2 regions of the Geobacillus sp. FSL W8-0026 genome follow, and region 1 is predicted to be linked to the other one. Evidence: a T-box and tRNA genes for the amino acid it is inferred to sense, from the RefSeq annotation. Region 1 holds a T-box; the other holds one or more tRNA genes.
What was found. The T-box of region 1 lies ahead of tyrS (tyrosine--tRNA ligase). A T-box ahead of a tRNA ligase gene usually reads a tRNA of that ligase, here a tRNA-Tyr.
Positions count from the first base shown of each region.

Region 2: it has a tRNA-Tyr gene. The T-box ahead of tyrS (tyrosine--tRNA ligase) is inferred to sense a tRNA for this amino acid. The anticodon was not compared.

Region 1 is NZ_CP150194.1:810,089-815,488, forward strand. Features, by position in the region: gene NST29_RS04170 (transglycosylase domain-containing protein) at 1-1,481, opposite strand, end outside; T-box leader at 1,668-1,966, shown strand; gene tyrS (tyrosine--tRNA ligase) at 2,019-3,278, shown strand; gene NST29_RS04180 (IS1182 family transposase) at 3,395-4,963, opposite strand; gene rpsD (30S ribosomal protein S4) at 5,115-5,400, opposite strand, start outside.
Region 2 is NZ_CP150194.1:688,728-694,127, forward strand. Features, by position in the region: rRNA gene NST29_RS03500 (23S ribosomal RNA) at 1-809, shown strand, start outside; tRNA gene NST29_RS03505 (tRNA-Asn) at 1,102-1,176, shown strand; tRNA gene NST29_RS03510 (tRNA-Ser) at 1,181-1,271, shown strand; tRNA gene NST29_RS03515 (tRNA-Glu) at 1,286-1,357, shown strand; tRNA gene NST29_RS03520 (tRNA-Val) at 1,367-1,442, shown strand; tRNA gene NST29_RS03525 (tRNA-Met) at 1,492-1,568, shown strand; tRNA gene NST29_RS03530 (tRNA-Asp) at 1,573-1,648, shown strand; tRNA gene NST29_RS03535 (tRNA-Phe) at 1,811-1,886, shown strand; tRNA gene NST29_RS03540 (tRNA-Thr) at 1,931-2,006, shown strand; tRNA gene NST29_RS03545 (tRNA-Tyr) at 2,012-2,096, shown strand; tRNA gene NST29_RS03550 (tRNA-Trp) at 2,106-2,179, shown strand; tRNA gene NST29_RS03555 (tRNA-His) at 2,191-2,263, shown strand; tRNA gene NST29_RS03560 (tRNA-Gln) at 2,279-2,353, shown strand; tRNA gene NST29_RS03565 (tRNA-Gly) at 2,359-2,430, shown strand; tRNA gene NST29_RS03570 (tRNA-Cys) at 2,440-2,510, shown strand; tRNA gene NST29_RS03575 (tRNA-Leu) at 2,574-2,661, shown strand; gene NST29_RS03580 (hypothetical protein) at 2,842-3,006, shown strand; gene NST29_RS03585 (IS256 family transposase) at 3,111-4,280, shown strand; gene NST29_RS03590 (IS701 family transposase) at 5,152-5,400, shown strand, end outside.

The DNA of each region.
Region 1 (5,400 bases):
TAGCGCGCCGTGACGAGCCCGTGCGTTTTCCCATCCGCGTTTTTTGGCTTGTACGAGCCGATGGACAGCGGAAGGTCAGGGATGATGGTAGCGGGCTGGACGATGCCCATTTCCATCGCCGGTGCGTACACCAAGAGCGGCTTCATCGTTGAGCCGTTGGATCGGTGCGCTTGGGTGGCATGGTTCAGCTGTTCGCGCTTATAGTCGCGCCCGCCGACAAAGCTGAGGATTTTGCCGGTTTTGTTTTCGATGAGCATCGCCCCGACTTCCACAGGCTGGCGATGGGCGATCGTTTTGCCTGTTTGTTTGTCTTTCGCGTAATAGACGTTGTCGTTGCCATAGTATGGATAGCGGGCGGCGATGCGCTGCATTTGCTCATACAGGTCCTTGTCGATCGTCGTGTAAATTCGGTATCCGCCTTGGCGCAGCGCTTTCTCGGCTTCACCGACGTAGCGCTGGAACAGAGAAGGGTTGCGCTTCAGTTTGGCCGGTTGGTGGCCGTCGCGCTTAGCGAGCACCTCCGCTAAAATGTCTTTGGCTCGCCGCTCAATTTCCATGGTCAAAAACGGATACTGCTCGAACGGCGAGGGCTTCGGAGCGGCGAAATGCTTGGCGACGTCGTATGCCAGCGCCTCGTTGTACTGCTTCTCGGAAATGTAGCCGGCGCGTTTCATCCGGTAGAGCACGGTTTTCATCCGCCGCAGTCCGGCCGAAATGTCCGGTTTGACGCTGCCGTCTGGCGCAAACGGCGTATAGACGAACGGATTTTGCGGCAAGCCGGCCAAAAAGGCGGCTTGGGCGAGGTTGAGGTCTTTGGCGTTAACGCCAAACACTCCTTGTGCGGCGGCTTGAATGCCGGCGATGTTCCGTCCCGAGGAACTGCGGCCGAACGGCACGACGTTCAAATACGCCTCTAAAATTTGTTGTTTGGAAAAAAACGTTTCCAATCGCAGCGCCAAGAGCATTTCTTTCGCTTTGCGCTCAAACGATACTTCGTTGGTGAGGAGCTGGTTTTTGACGAGCTGCTGCGTAAGCGTGCTGCCGCCGCTTTTGATCGGCGAGTTGGTCAGCTCCTGGAACATGGCGCGGATGACCGCTTTCGGAACGACCCCGTGATGCTCGTAAAAATGTTCATCTTCGGTAGCGATGATGGCTTGCACAACATACGGGGAGACATTAGACAGCGGCACCGCCTCGCGGTCGAGGTCGGACCGGAAGCGCCCTAAATAGACCCCATTGGCAAAATACATATGGCTCGTTTCCTCGTAACTGGAAATCGCGCTGTACATGCTCTCGCGTGAAGGGGCGTCCATATCTTTGACCAAAAACGCGAAATAGCCCGCGCCCGCGCCGACAGCAAAGCAGGCGAGACAAAGCAGGGCGACGAGCAACGCGAAGACGGTGTTCCAAACGAGGCGGTAAGTACGTGAAAAATAATGCCACGTTTTTTCCAAAGAAAGTGGAAACGGCTGGTGTTTCATGACGGCCCCCCTATCTTGGCCAATCGGTGTTTCTATAAGTATACCATACCGATGGCGGCTGTTGTGGAATTTTGCCGTTTTTTCGCTGCTGAAGACGAAAAAGGACGCAAATTTTGGTCGGGGCGTTGCGTGCACCCGGTTGACATGGAGCGCCGCATATGGTAAAAGAAAGTATAGCTTCATCATGACAAAGCCATGACGGGAACAAGTAGCGGCTGTCTCCCTGGTGCAGAGAGCTGGCGGGCGGTGCGAGCCAGCCCAAAGGCAGGCGTGAATTACCTCCCTGAGCAGCGATGGCGAACGGTTTCGTTTTTTGCGGTCGGGTCAAACGAGGCATCGGCTCCGTTTTGCGACGGAGCTGGCGCGGAGGACCACGCCGCTGGCGGCCTAGTAGCCATTGGCCGGCATGCGCCGTTACCGAAATGAGCGAGAAAGCCTATGGCTTTCTAAGTAGGGTGGTACCGCGATGAACACTCGCCCCTTCATACAGGGCGGGTGTTTTCTTTATGTAGAACATTCCATAGAGAGGTGAAGGACATGGATTTGCTTGCAGAATTGCAATGGCGCGGGCTCGTCAACCAAACGACGGATGAAGACGGGCTCCGAGCGCTGCTGAACGAGGAAAAAGTGACGCTTTATTGCGGGTTTGACCCGACGGCCGACAGCTTGCACATCGGCAACTTGGCCGCCATTTTGACGCTGCGCCGTTTCCAACAGGCGGGCCATCAACCGATTGCGCTAGTCGGCGGGGCCACTGGATTGATCGGCGATCCGAGCGGGAAAAAAAGCGAGCGCACGCTCAATGCCAAAGAGACGGTCGAAGCGTGGAGCGCCCGCATTAAAGGGCAGTTGGAACGGTTGTTGGACTTTACGGCTGTAAACAACCCGGCGAAAATGAAAAACAATTACGACTGGATCGGGCCGCTGGATGTGATCTCGTTTTTGCGCGATGTCGGCAAGCATTTCAGCATCAACTACATGCTGGCGAAAGAGTCGGTGCAGTCGCGCATTGAAACCGGCATTTCGTTCACCGAGTTCAGCTACATGATGCTGCAGGCGTATGACTTTCTGAAGTTGTACGAGAGGGAAGGCTGCCGCCTGCAAATCGGCGGGAGCGACCAGTGGGGCAACATTACGGCCGGGCTGGAACTCATTCGCAAAACGAACAGCGAAGCGAAGGCGTTCGGCTTGACGATTCCGCTTGTGACAAAGGCGGACGGGACGAAATTTGGCAAAACGGAAAGCGGCACGATCTGGCTCGATCCCGAGAAAACGTCGCCGTACGAGTTTTACCAGTTTTGGATCAACACTGACGACCGTGATGTGATCCGTTACTTGAAGTACTTTACGTTCCTGTCAAAAGAGGAAATCGAGGCGCTTGAGCACGAGCTGCGTGAGGCGCCAGAGAAGCGGGCGGCACAAAAAGCGCTCGCTGAGGAAGTGACAAAACTCGTGCACGGCGAAGAGGCGCTCAAGCAAGCCGTCCGCATTTCCGAGGCGCTCTTTAGCGGCGATATTGCGAAGTTAACGGCGGCGGAAATTGAACAAGGCTTCAAAGATGTGCCGTCATTCGTTCATGAAGGAGGCGACGTTCCGCTCGTCGAGCTGCTTGTCGCCGCCGGTATTTCGCCGTCGAAACGGCAAGCGCGCGAAGACGTCCAAAACGGCGCCATTTATGTGAACGGGGAGCGCATCCAAGACGTGGGCGCCGTCCTGACCGCCGCGCATCGCTTGGAAGGGCGCTTTACCGTCATCCGCCGCGGAAAGAAAAAGTATTATTTGATTCGCTACGCGTAAACAAAAAGATGAGGCTGTCCCAAAAGGTCGGTAAAACGACCTTTTGAGGACAGCCTCCTGCTTTTGTTTTTACATTATTTGTCTATTTTTTACTTTCTCAAAGGATCTGCTTCTTCTTATCCCCGTATGTTCTCCCTTTTTCTTTTTATTGGGTGGACGGTGGCCGCCCACTTTCTCAAATTGTGGGCAGCACAAATAAGCCCCCATTCCACGGTAATTTTTGGGAGCCCCCTTAACAAAAAGCGCTGGAATTGCTGGTTATGCTTGATTTGCCCAAACACCGGCTCGTTTTCGATTTGCCGTCTTCGATATGTCGCCGCCCCTTCTTCCGTGGACAGCCGTTCCCGAATCTCCTGCCGTTGTTGTTGATTCTTCAAAGAAACGCGGATGGTTTTCGTGTCTTTGCCTTTGGCGCATGCCGTTTGAAACGGGCATCCGGCACATGCCGTACAACGATACGTCCGTTTGACGGTAACGTACCCATTGTCGGTCGTTTCCTTCCGTTCATACACAAACACCAACCGTTCCCCTTTGGCGCAAATCCACTCATCCAGCTCCTCATCATACGTCATGTTCTCGATTCGGCCGGTCTCTTTCGCCCACGCTTTCGTTTGTTCCCGGTCCAGCGTGTTGTACTTGATCAGGGCGACGATCTTCTTTTTCTCGCAGTACGTGTAGTTCTCCTCACTCCCATAGGCGGAATCCGCAATGGCCCGTTTGGGCATTGGGCGTCCATAGGCGGCCAATTGCTCCAAATGCGGAATGAAACATCCGGCATCCCCCGCCCGTTGATGCACGCTAAATCCAGTGATGAATTGGTTCTCTGTCCCAATCTGCACATTATATCCCGGTTTGAGCTGGCCGTTTTTCATATGGTCGTCTTTCATTCGCATGAATGTCGCATCCGGATCCGTTTTCGAAAAGCTGTTCCGTTCGCCCAACACTTCTTTGTATTCTTCATACTTCTTCTTACGGGGGAGAAGATCTTGCTCCAATTGCCGTTTTGCTTTCTTTAACGTGCGATTCTTCGGCTCTTTCTTTAGGCGTTCTTCCACTTGTTCGATGACGGCTTCGATCTTTTCGGACGTAATCGGTGAAGCTTCCAGTTTTTCTTGAAAATCCCCTTCTTGTTCCGCCTCTTCATCTTCTTTCGCCACCTGTTCGATCGAGGCAACGATTTGCCGGAATTTCTCCTCCAGCTTCTGATCGTACTTTTCCGTTGATTTGCGCCAAACGAACGTGTATTTGTTGGCATTGGCCTCGATTTTCGTTCCATCCAGAAAGTAATCCTCTAGTTTGACGAGCCCTTCTTGACGCAGAAGATCAACAATGGAGAAAAACGTTTCGTAAATGACGTCCTTCATCCGTTCCGAGCGAAATCGGTTGATCGTGCGGAAATCCGGTGTTTGATGGCCGGAGAGCCACATAAAGTAAATGTTTTCTTTCAACTGCTTGGCGATTTGGCGAGAGGAGTAGATCCGATTGGCGTAGGCATACAGGATGACTTTCAACATCATTTTCGGATGATAGGCTGGGCGGCCTCCACCAGGATAGAGGGAAACGAGCAGAGCCGGATCCATTTTTTCCACTGCCAGATCCACGATCCGGCAAAGATGATGTTCCGGAATGAAAATTTCAAGATCCATTGGCAAAATGAGTTGATCTCGGTTATAATAAATGTACATAAGAAAACCGTCCTTTCTTGGTAGGGTTATGGTGACTTTATTATACCAAAAGAGGAACGGTTTTCTTATTTTTTTTTGCGAAAAAAAGGAGGGTGTCCGAAAAGCGAACGCTATGCGAACACTTTTGGGACACCCTCATCTTTTTTGCGCCTTAACGCGAGTAGAACTCAACGATGAGCGCTTCGTTGATTTCCGCCGGCAGTTCGGAGCGCTCCGGCAGGCGGGTATACGTGCCTTCCATTTTTTCCGGATTGAACGTCAAGTAATCCGGAATGTAATTGCTCGCTTCGATCGCTTCTTTAATCACTTGCAAGTTGCGCGATTTTTCGCGGACGGCGATCGTTTGCCCCGGTTTGACGCGGTACGACGGGATGTTGACGCGGCTGCCGTCAACCAAGATGTGGCCATGCGTCACGAGCTGGCGAGCTTGGCGGCGC
Region 2 (5,400 bases), 120 kb from region 1:
GGAATTTTGGTATCGCTTGTACAGGATAGGTGGGAGCCTGAGAAGCCGGAGCGCCAGCTTCGGTGGAGGCGCCGGTGGGATACCACCCTGGCGGTATTGAAATTCTAACCCGCACCCCTTAGCGGGGTGGGAGACAGTGTCAGGTGGGCAGTTTGACTGGGGCGGTCGCCTCCCAAAAGGTAACGGAGGCGCCCAAAGGTTCCCTCAGAATGGTTGGAAATCATTCGGAGAGTGCAAAGGCACAAGGGAGCTTGACTGCGAGACGGACAGGTCGAGCAGGGACGAAAGTCGGGCTTAGTGATCCGGTGGTTCCGCATGGAAGGGCCATCGCTCAACGGATAAAAGCTACCCCGGGGATAACAGGCTGATCTCCCCCAAGAGTCCACATCGACGGGGAGGTTTGGCACCTCGATGTCGGCTCATCGCATCCTGGGGCTGTAGTCGGTCCCAAGGGTTGGGCTGTTCGCCCATTAAAGCGGTACGCGAGCTGGGTTCAGAACGTCGTGAGACAGTTCGGTCCCTATCCGTCGCGGGCGTAGGAAATTTGCGAGGAGCTGTCCTTAGTACGAGAGGACCGGGATGGACGCACCGCTGGTGTACCAGTTGTCCCGCCAGGGGCACCGCTGGGTAGCTATGTGCGGACGGGATAAGCGCTGAAAGCATCTAAGCGTGAAGCCCCCCTCAAGATGAGATTTCCCATCGCGTTAGGCGAGTAAGATCCCTCGAAGATGACGAGGTCGATAGGTCCGAGGTGGAAGCGTGGCGACACGTGGAGCTGACGGATACTAATCGATCGAGGGCTTAACCTAAAGGGAAAAGCGCAGGCCGCCCGCTGATCGGCGAAACGCGCTGGAGGGCCTGCGAGGAGGCTATGCCGCCACAGCAGGACCGAAGCGTCGCGAGCCGATGGCGGCCGGAGCTAGACAGTACGAAGCGCGGCTTCTTCCGACGGTTATCTAGTTTTGAAGGAATGAAAAAGGCCTTGACAGCTCATCACGAATCATTATAATAATAAATGTCTAAAGCGATATCTCTCAGTAATGGCTCAGCGATGGGCAGTTACGTGGTCAAATCACACTTTGATAAGGATATTATTATGATTCCGCAGTAGCTCAGTGGTAGAGCAATCGGCTGTTAACCGATTGGTCGCAGGTTCGAATCCTGCCTGCGGAGCCATCGTGGAGAGCTGTCCGAGTGGTCGAAGGAGCACGATTGGAAATCGTGTAGGCGTGAATAGCGCCTCAAGGGTTCGAATCCCTTGCTCTCCGCCATTATCCATCAGCATGGCCCGTTGGTCAAGTGGTTAAGACACCGCCCTTTCACGGCGGTAACACGGGTTCGAATCCCGTACGGGTCACTTCTTCGGGGAGGATTAGCTCAGCTGGGAGAGCACTTGCCTTACAAGCAAGGGGTCGGCGGTTCGATCCCGTCATCCTCCACCACTTTAAAACATACAAAACAAAGTTCATCGCCTTATTGAAATTCTATCGTCGCGGGGTGGAGCAGTCCGGTAGCTCGTCGGGCTCATAACCCGAAGGTCGCAGGTTCAAATCCTGCCCCCGCAACCAATAAGGTCCCGTAGTGTAGTGGTTAACATGCCTGCCTGTCACGCAGGAGATCGCGGGTTCGAGTCCCGTCGGGACCGCCATCTTTAATTAGGTAAAGTAAGGATAAGGCAGTTCAGTCGGTAGAGACGAGCATCAGCATAATCGGGTTTGCTGCGAGTTGCCTCGACGCATCGAGCATCTTTGAATCAGCTGGTAGAGGGAGAGGCATAGAGCAATCAACGAGCGAGTTAAAAATAACATACGGCTCGGTAGCTCAGTCGGTAGAGCAAAGGACTGAAAATCCTTGTGTCGGCGGTTCGATTCCGTCCCGAGCCACCATGAAATATTAAGAATGAACCTGTTCATTTTTTGATCTGTATTATGCCGACTTAGCTCAATTGGTAGAGCAACTGAATCGTAATCAGTAGGTTGCGGGTTCAAGTCCTGCAGTCGGCACCATTCTTGGAGGGGTAGCGAAGTGGCTAAACGCGGCGGACTGTAAATCCGCTCCCTTTGGGTTCGGCGGTTCGAATCCGTCCCCCTCCACCATTTAAACAAAGGGGCATAGTTTAATGGTAGAACAGAGGTCTCCAAAACCTCCGGTGTGGGTTCGATTCCTACTGCCCCTGCCACTCTTATCATGGCGACTATGGCGAAGTGGTTAACGCACCAGATTGTGGCTCTGGCATGCGTGGGTTCGATTCCCACTAGTCGCCCTTGAAAAATGGCATTGGGGTATAGCCAAGCGGTAAGGCAACGGACTTTGACTCCGTGATGCGTTGGTTCGAATCCAGCTACCCCAGCCAATGTTGCGGAAGTAGTTCAGCGGTAGAACACCACCTTGCCAAGGTGGGGGTCGCGGGTTCGAGTCCCGTCTTCCGCTTTTGACTAGGGCGGCATAGCCAAGTGGTAAGGCAGAGGTCTGCAAAACCTTTACCCCCGGTTCGAATCCGGGTGCCGCCTTCATCTAATGAATAAATTTTTATTGACAAACAAAAGTTAAGAAGATATAATGGTAGATGTCGCGCCGATGTGGCGGAACTGGCAGACGCGCACGACTCAAAATCGTGTGGGGTAGCCCCCCGTGTGGGTTCGACTCCCACCATCGGCACCATACATAACCAAAAGCCTTTAAAGCCAATGCTTTGAGCAATTCAGAGCATTGGCTTTTTTGTTTTTTAGCGTGCTAAAGCCAAAGCCTAATCGTGTGGACAAAAAAGATAGCATTTCCACCGTACTATTAAATACCTTTGGGATTATGTTTATTTGGATAATCTTAAAGGGAGGTATTAAATTGGCAAAAGTACGGGTTATGCAAAGAGCAGGATTAGAAGAAAAAACTTTGAAGGAATTGTACGATGATTTTCAGTTAGACAACAGAGTGAAAAACTTATCGGAAATGACAATCCGCTTTTATGAACAAAATTTAGTTCATTTCTTTCGATTTATGGAGGGATGATGTATAAAATTTTGTGTAAAGCATTTTACTAGATCAAAAGAAAAAAGGTAGGGTATTCTCTGATTTGGACAAAAACACATTCCAGAGAAAGGAGTACCCTACCTATGTCTAAAAGAAATATACCGAATGTCGACTGGGCAAATCAACTGGAAAGCGTCATTCGTCAGTTTGTGAAGGAAAAATTAGAGCTGATTATGCGGGAAGAAATCAAACATTTCCTCGAAATCGAACAGGCTGGAACGCCGAATATGAGAAACGGCTACTATCAGCGAAATCTAGATACGCAATATGGCCGGATTGAGGGTCTTTTGGTTCCAAGAGACCGAAACGGGGAATTTCAAACACAGTTGTTTGCCCCTTATCAACGCCACACCGGCTGGCTGGAGGAAGCCATCATTAGGATGTATCAAAGTGGCATGAGTACACGGGAAATTGGCAAGTTTATCGAACGAATTCTAGGAAATGCTTATTCTCCAGCGACGATCAGCCGGATTACCGATGTCGTGAAGGAAGACATCGAGAAATGGCACAATCGTCCTCTACATCAGCGTTATTCGGTCTTATATTTGGATGGTTTATACGTAAAACTTCGTCGCGAAACCGTGGAGAAAGAAGTCATTTATGTGGTGTTAGGGGTGAACGAAGAAGGATATCGCGAAATTCTTGATTTCTTTGTGGGAGGACAAGAAAGTGCCTATGTATGGCAAGAAATTCTTCAAAACCTCTACCAAAGAGGCGTCAAGGAAGTGCTTCTGGGCGTATTCGATGGTCTTCCGGGGCTGGAGGAAGCTTTTCGCTCGGTTTATCCGAAAGCCGATGTGCAGCGTTGTGTCGTTCACAAAGTACGTAATACCTTACATCGTGTTCGGAAAAAAGATCAATTTGAAGTGGCAGAGGATCTCAAACTGATTTATCGCGCCCCGAATAAGAAGATAGCGTTACAGATGTTTCAACAGTTTGAGTCGAAATGGTCCAGCAAATATCCAAGAGAAGTTCAATCTTGGGCCAATGAGTTGGATGTCCTCCTTACATTTATGGATTATCCAAGCAGTATTCGAAGTGTGATTTACACGACGAATGCCATCGAACGAACGATCAAGGAGATTCGGAAACGCCTAAAGCCGATGAACAGTTTGAGCAGTTTAGAAGCCGCTGAAAAAGTCGTGTATTTGACCATTCAAGATTTTAATGAGAAATGGGCAGGGCGAAAGTTACGAGGATTTGCCGAAGCGCATGAAGCCCTTCAACGAATGTTTGAAGAACGCTACAATTAACCAAATATTGTAAATAAACAAATAAGCAAAGAAAGGGGATTTCCTCTGTCCACACAGGAGACTGAATATTCAGTCTCCTGTGTGGAGAAAATCAGTCCCCTATCAATTCAAATCCATTTCAGAGAAACCCTACCCCATTTACATTACACAAAATTCTTGACGGTACCGATTCCATTTGCCCAATATGATTCCTTATTCAAGAAATTAAATATTACATCCATATCCAAGTAACTTTTTTCAGTCGAAATTGAAAATTCATCTCTTTTCCATAAAGTTGGAATATGGTTCACTTTTACCACCACTTTCCTTTTTAAAACAATTTTATCATATGAAGATATTTTCAGAAAAATCATTTTTTATGTAAAATTGATATTGACCGAGAACAGAGCCTATTAATTAAGGAGGCCTATTAAATTACCAAGGGGGATGAAATATGTACACAGAAGAGAAATTTTTGGACTTTTTAATTAAAGCAAAAAAAGCAACTTATGCATCACACACAAGGAGACAATGCGTCTGTAACGCCTTTGTTAGAATGTTCACGTCAATTGGAGTTCCAAGAATATCATTTTTTATATCGTGATGTATATTTTGGGATGAGTTATTTTGCAGGCCAAGAAGTTGTCTACTATCAGGGGAATCCGATTTGGTCTATGTGTTATTCAGGCGGTGTGGATAAAGAATTTGAGATTGAATTTGTAAAAGAAGTTTACTGTAGATGAGCAAATTTGCTAACATAAATTGACAGCTAAACAAAAAAGGAGACATGAACCCAGCTCCTTGAGTAAAATAGATGTGCTCAAACTACCCACAAGGAGGTTCATGTCTCATGAATCGATGAGCACATCATCAAGGAATCCACAAGTTTTTCATGACGCTGGGATTGGCGCTTTATTTCTCGAAACCGGTCATCAAGCATCTCGTTCATATTGTGGATGCCTTGACTACCAAGGGATTTTCGGGAACATTGACCGATGTCCATCACTGGAGTTTTCATCCCAATCATCGAACCACGCTCAGCCATTTTTTCACGAAAAGCCCTTGGGATGAAGAGACGTTGCTTCGCAAACTCCAGCAATGGATCCTTCATCGCATCCAGCGAATCGCCAAACAGGAGAAT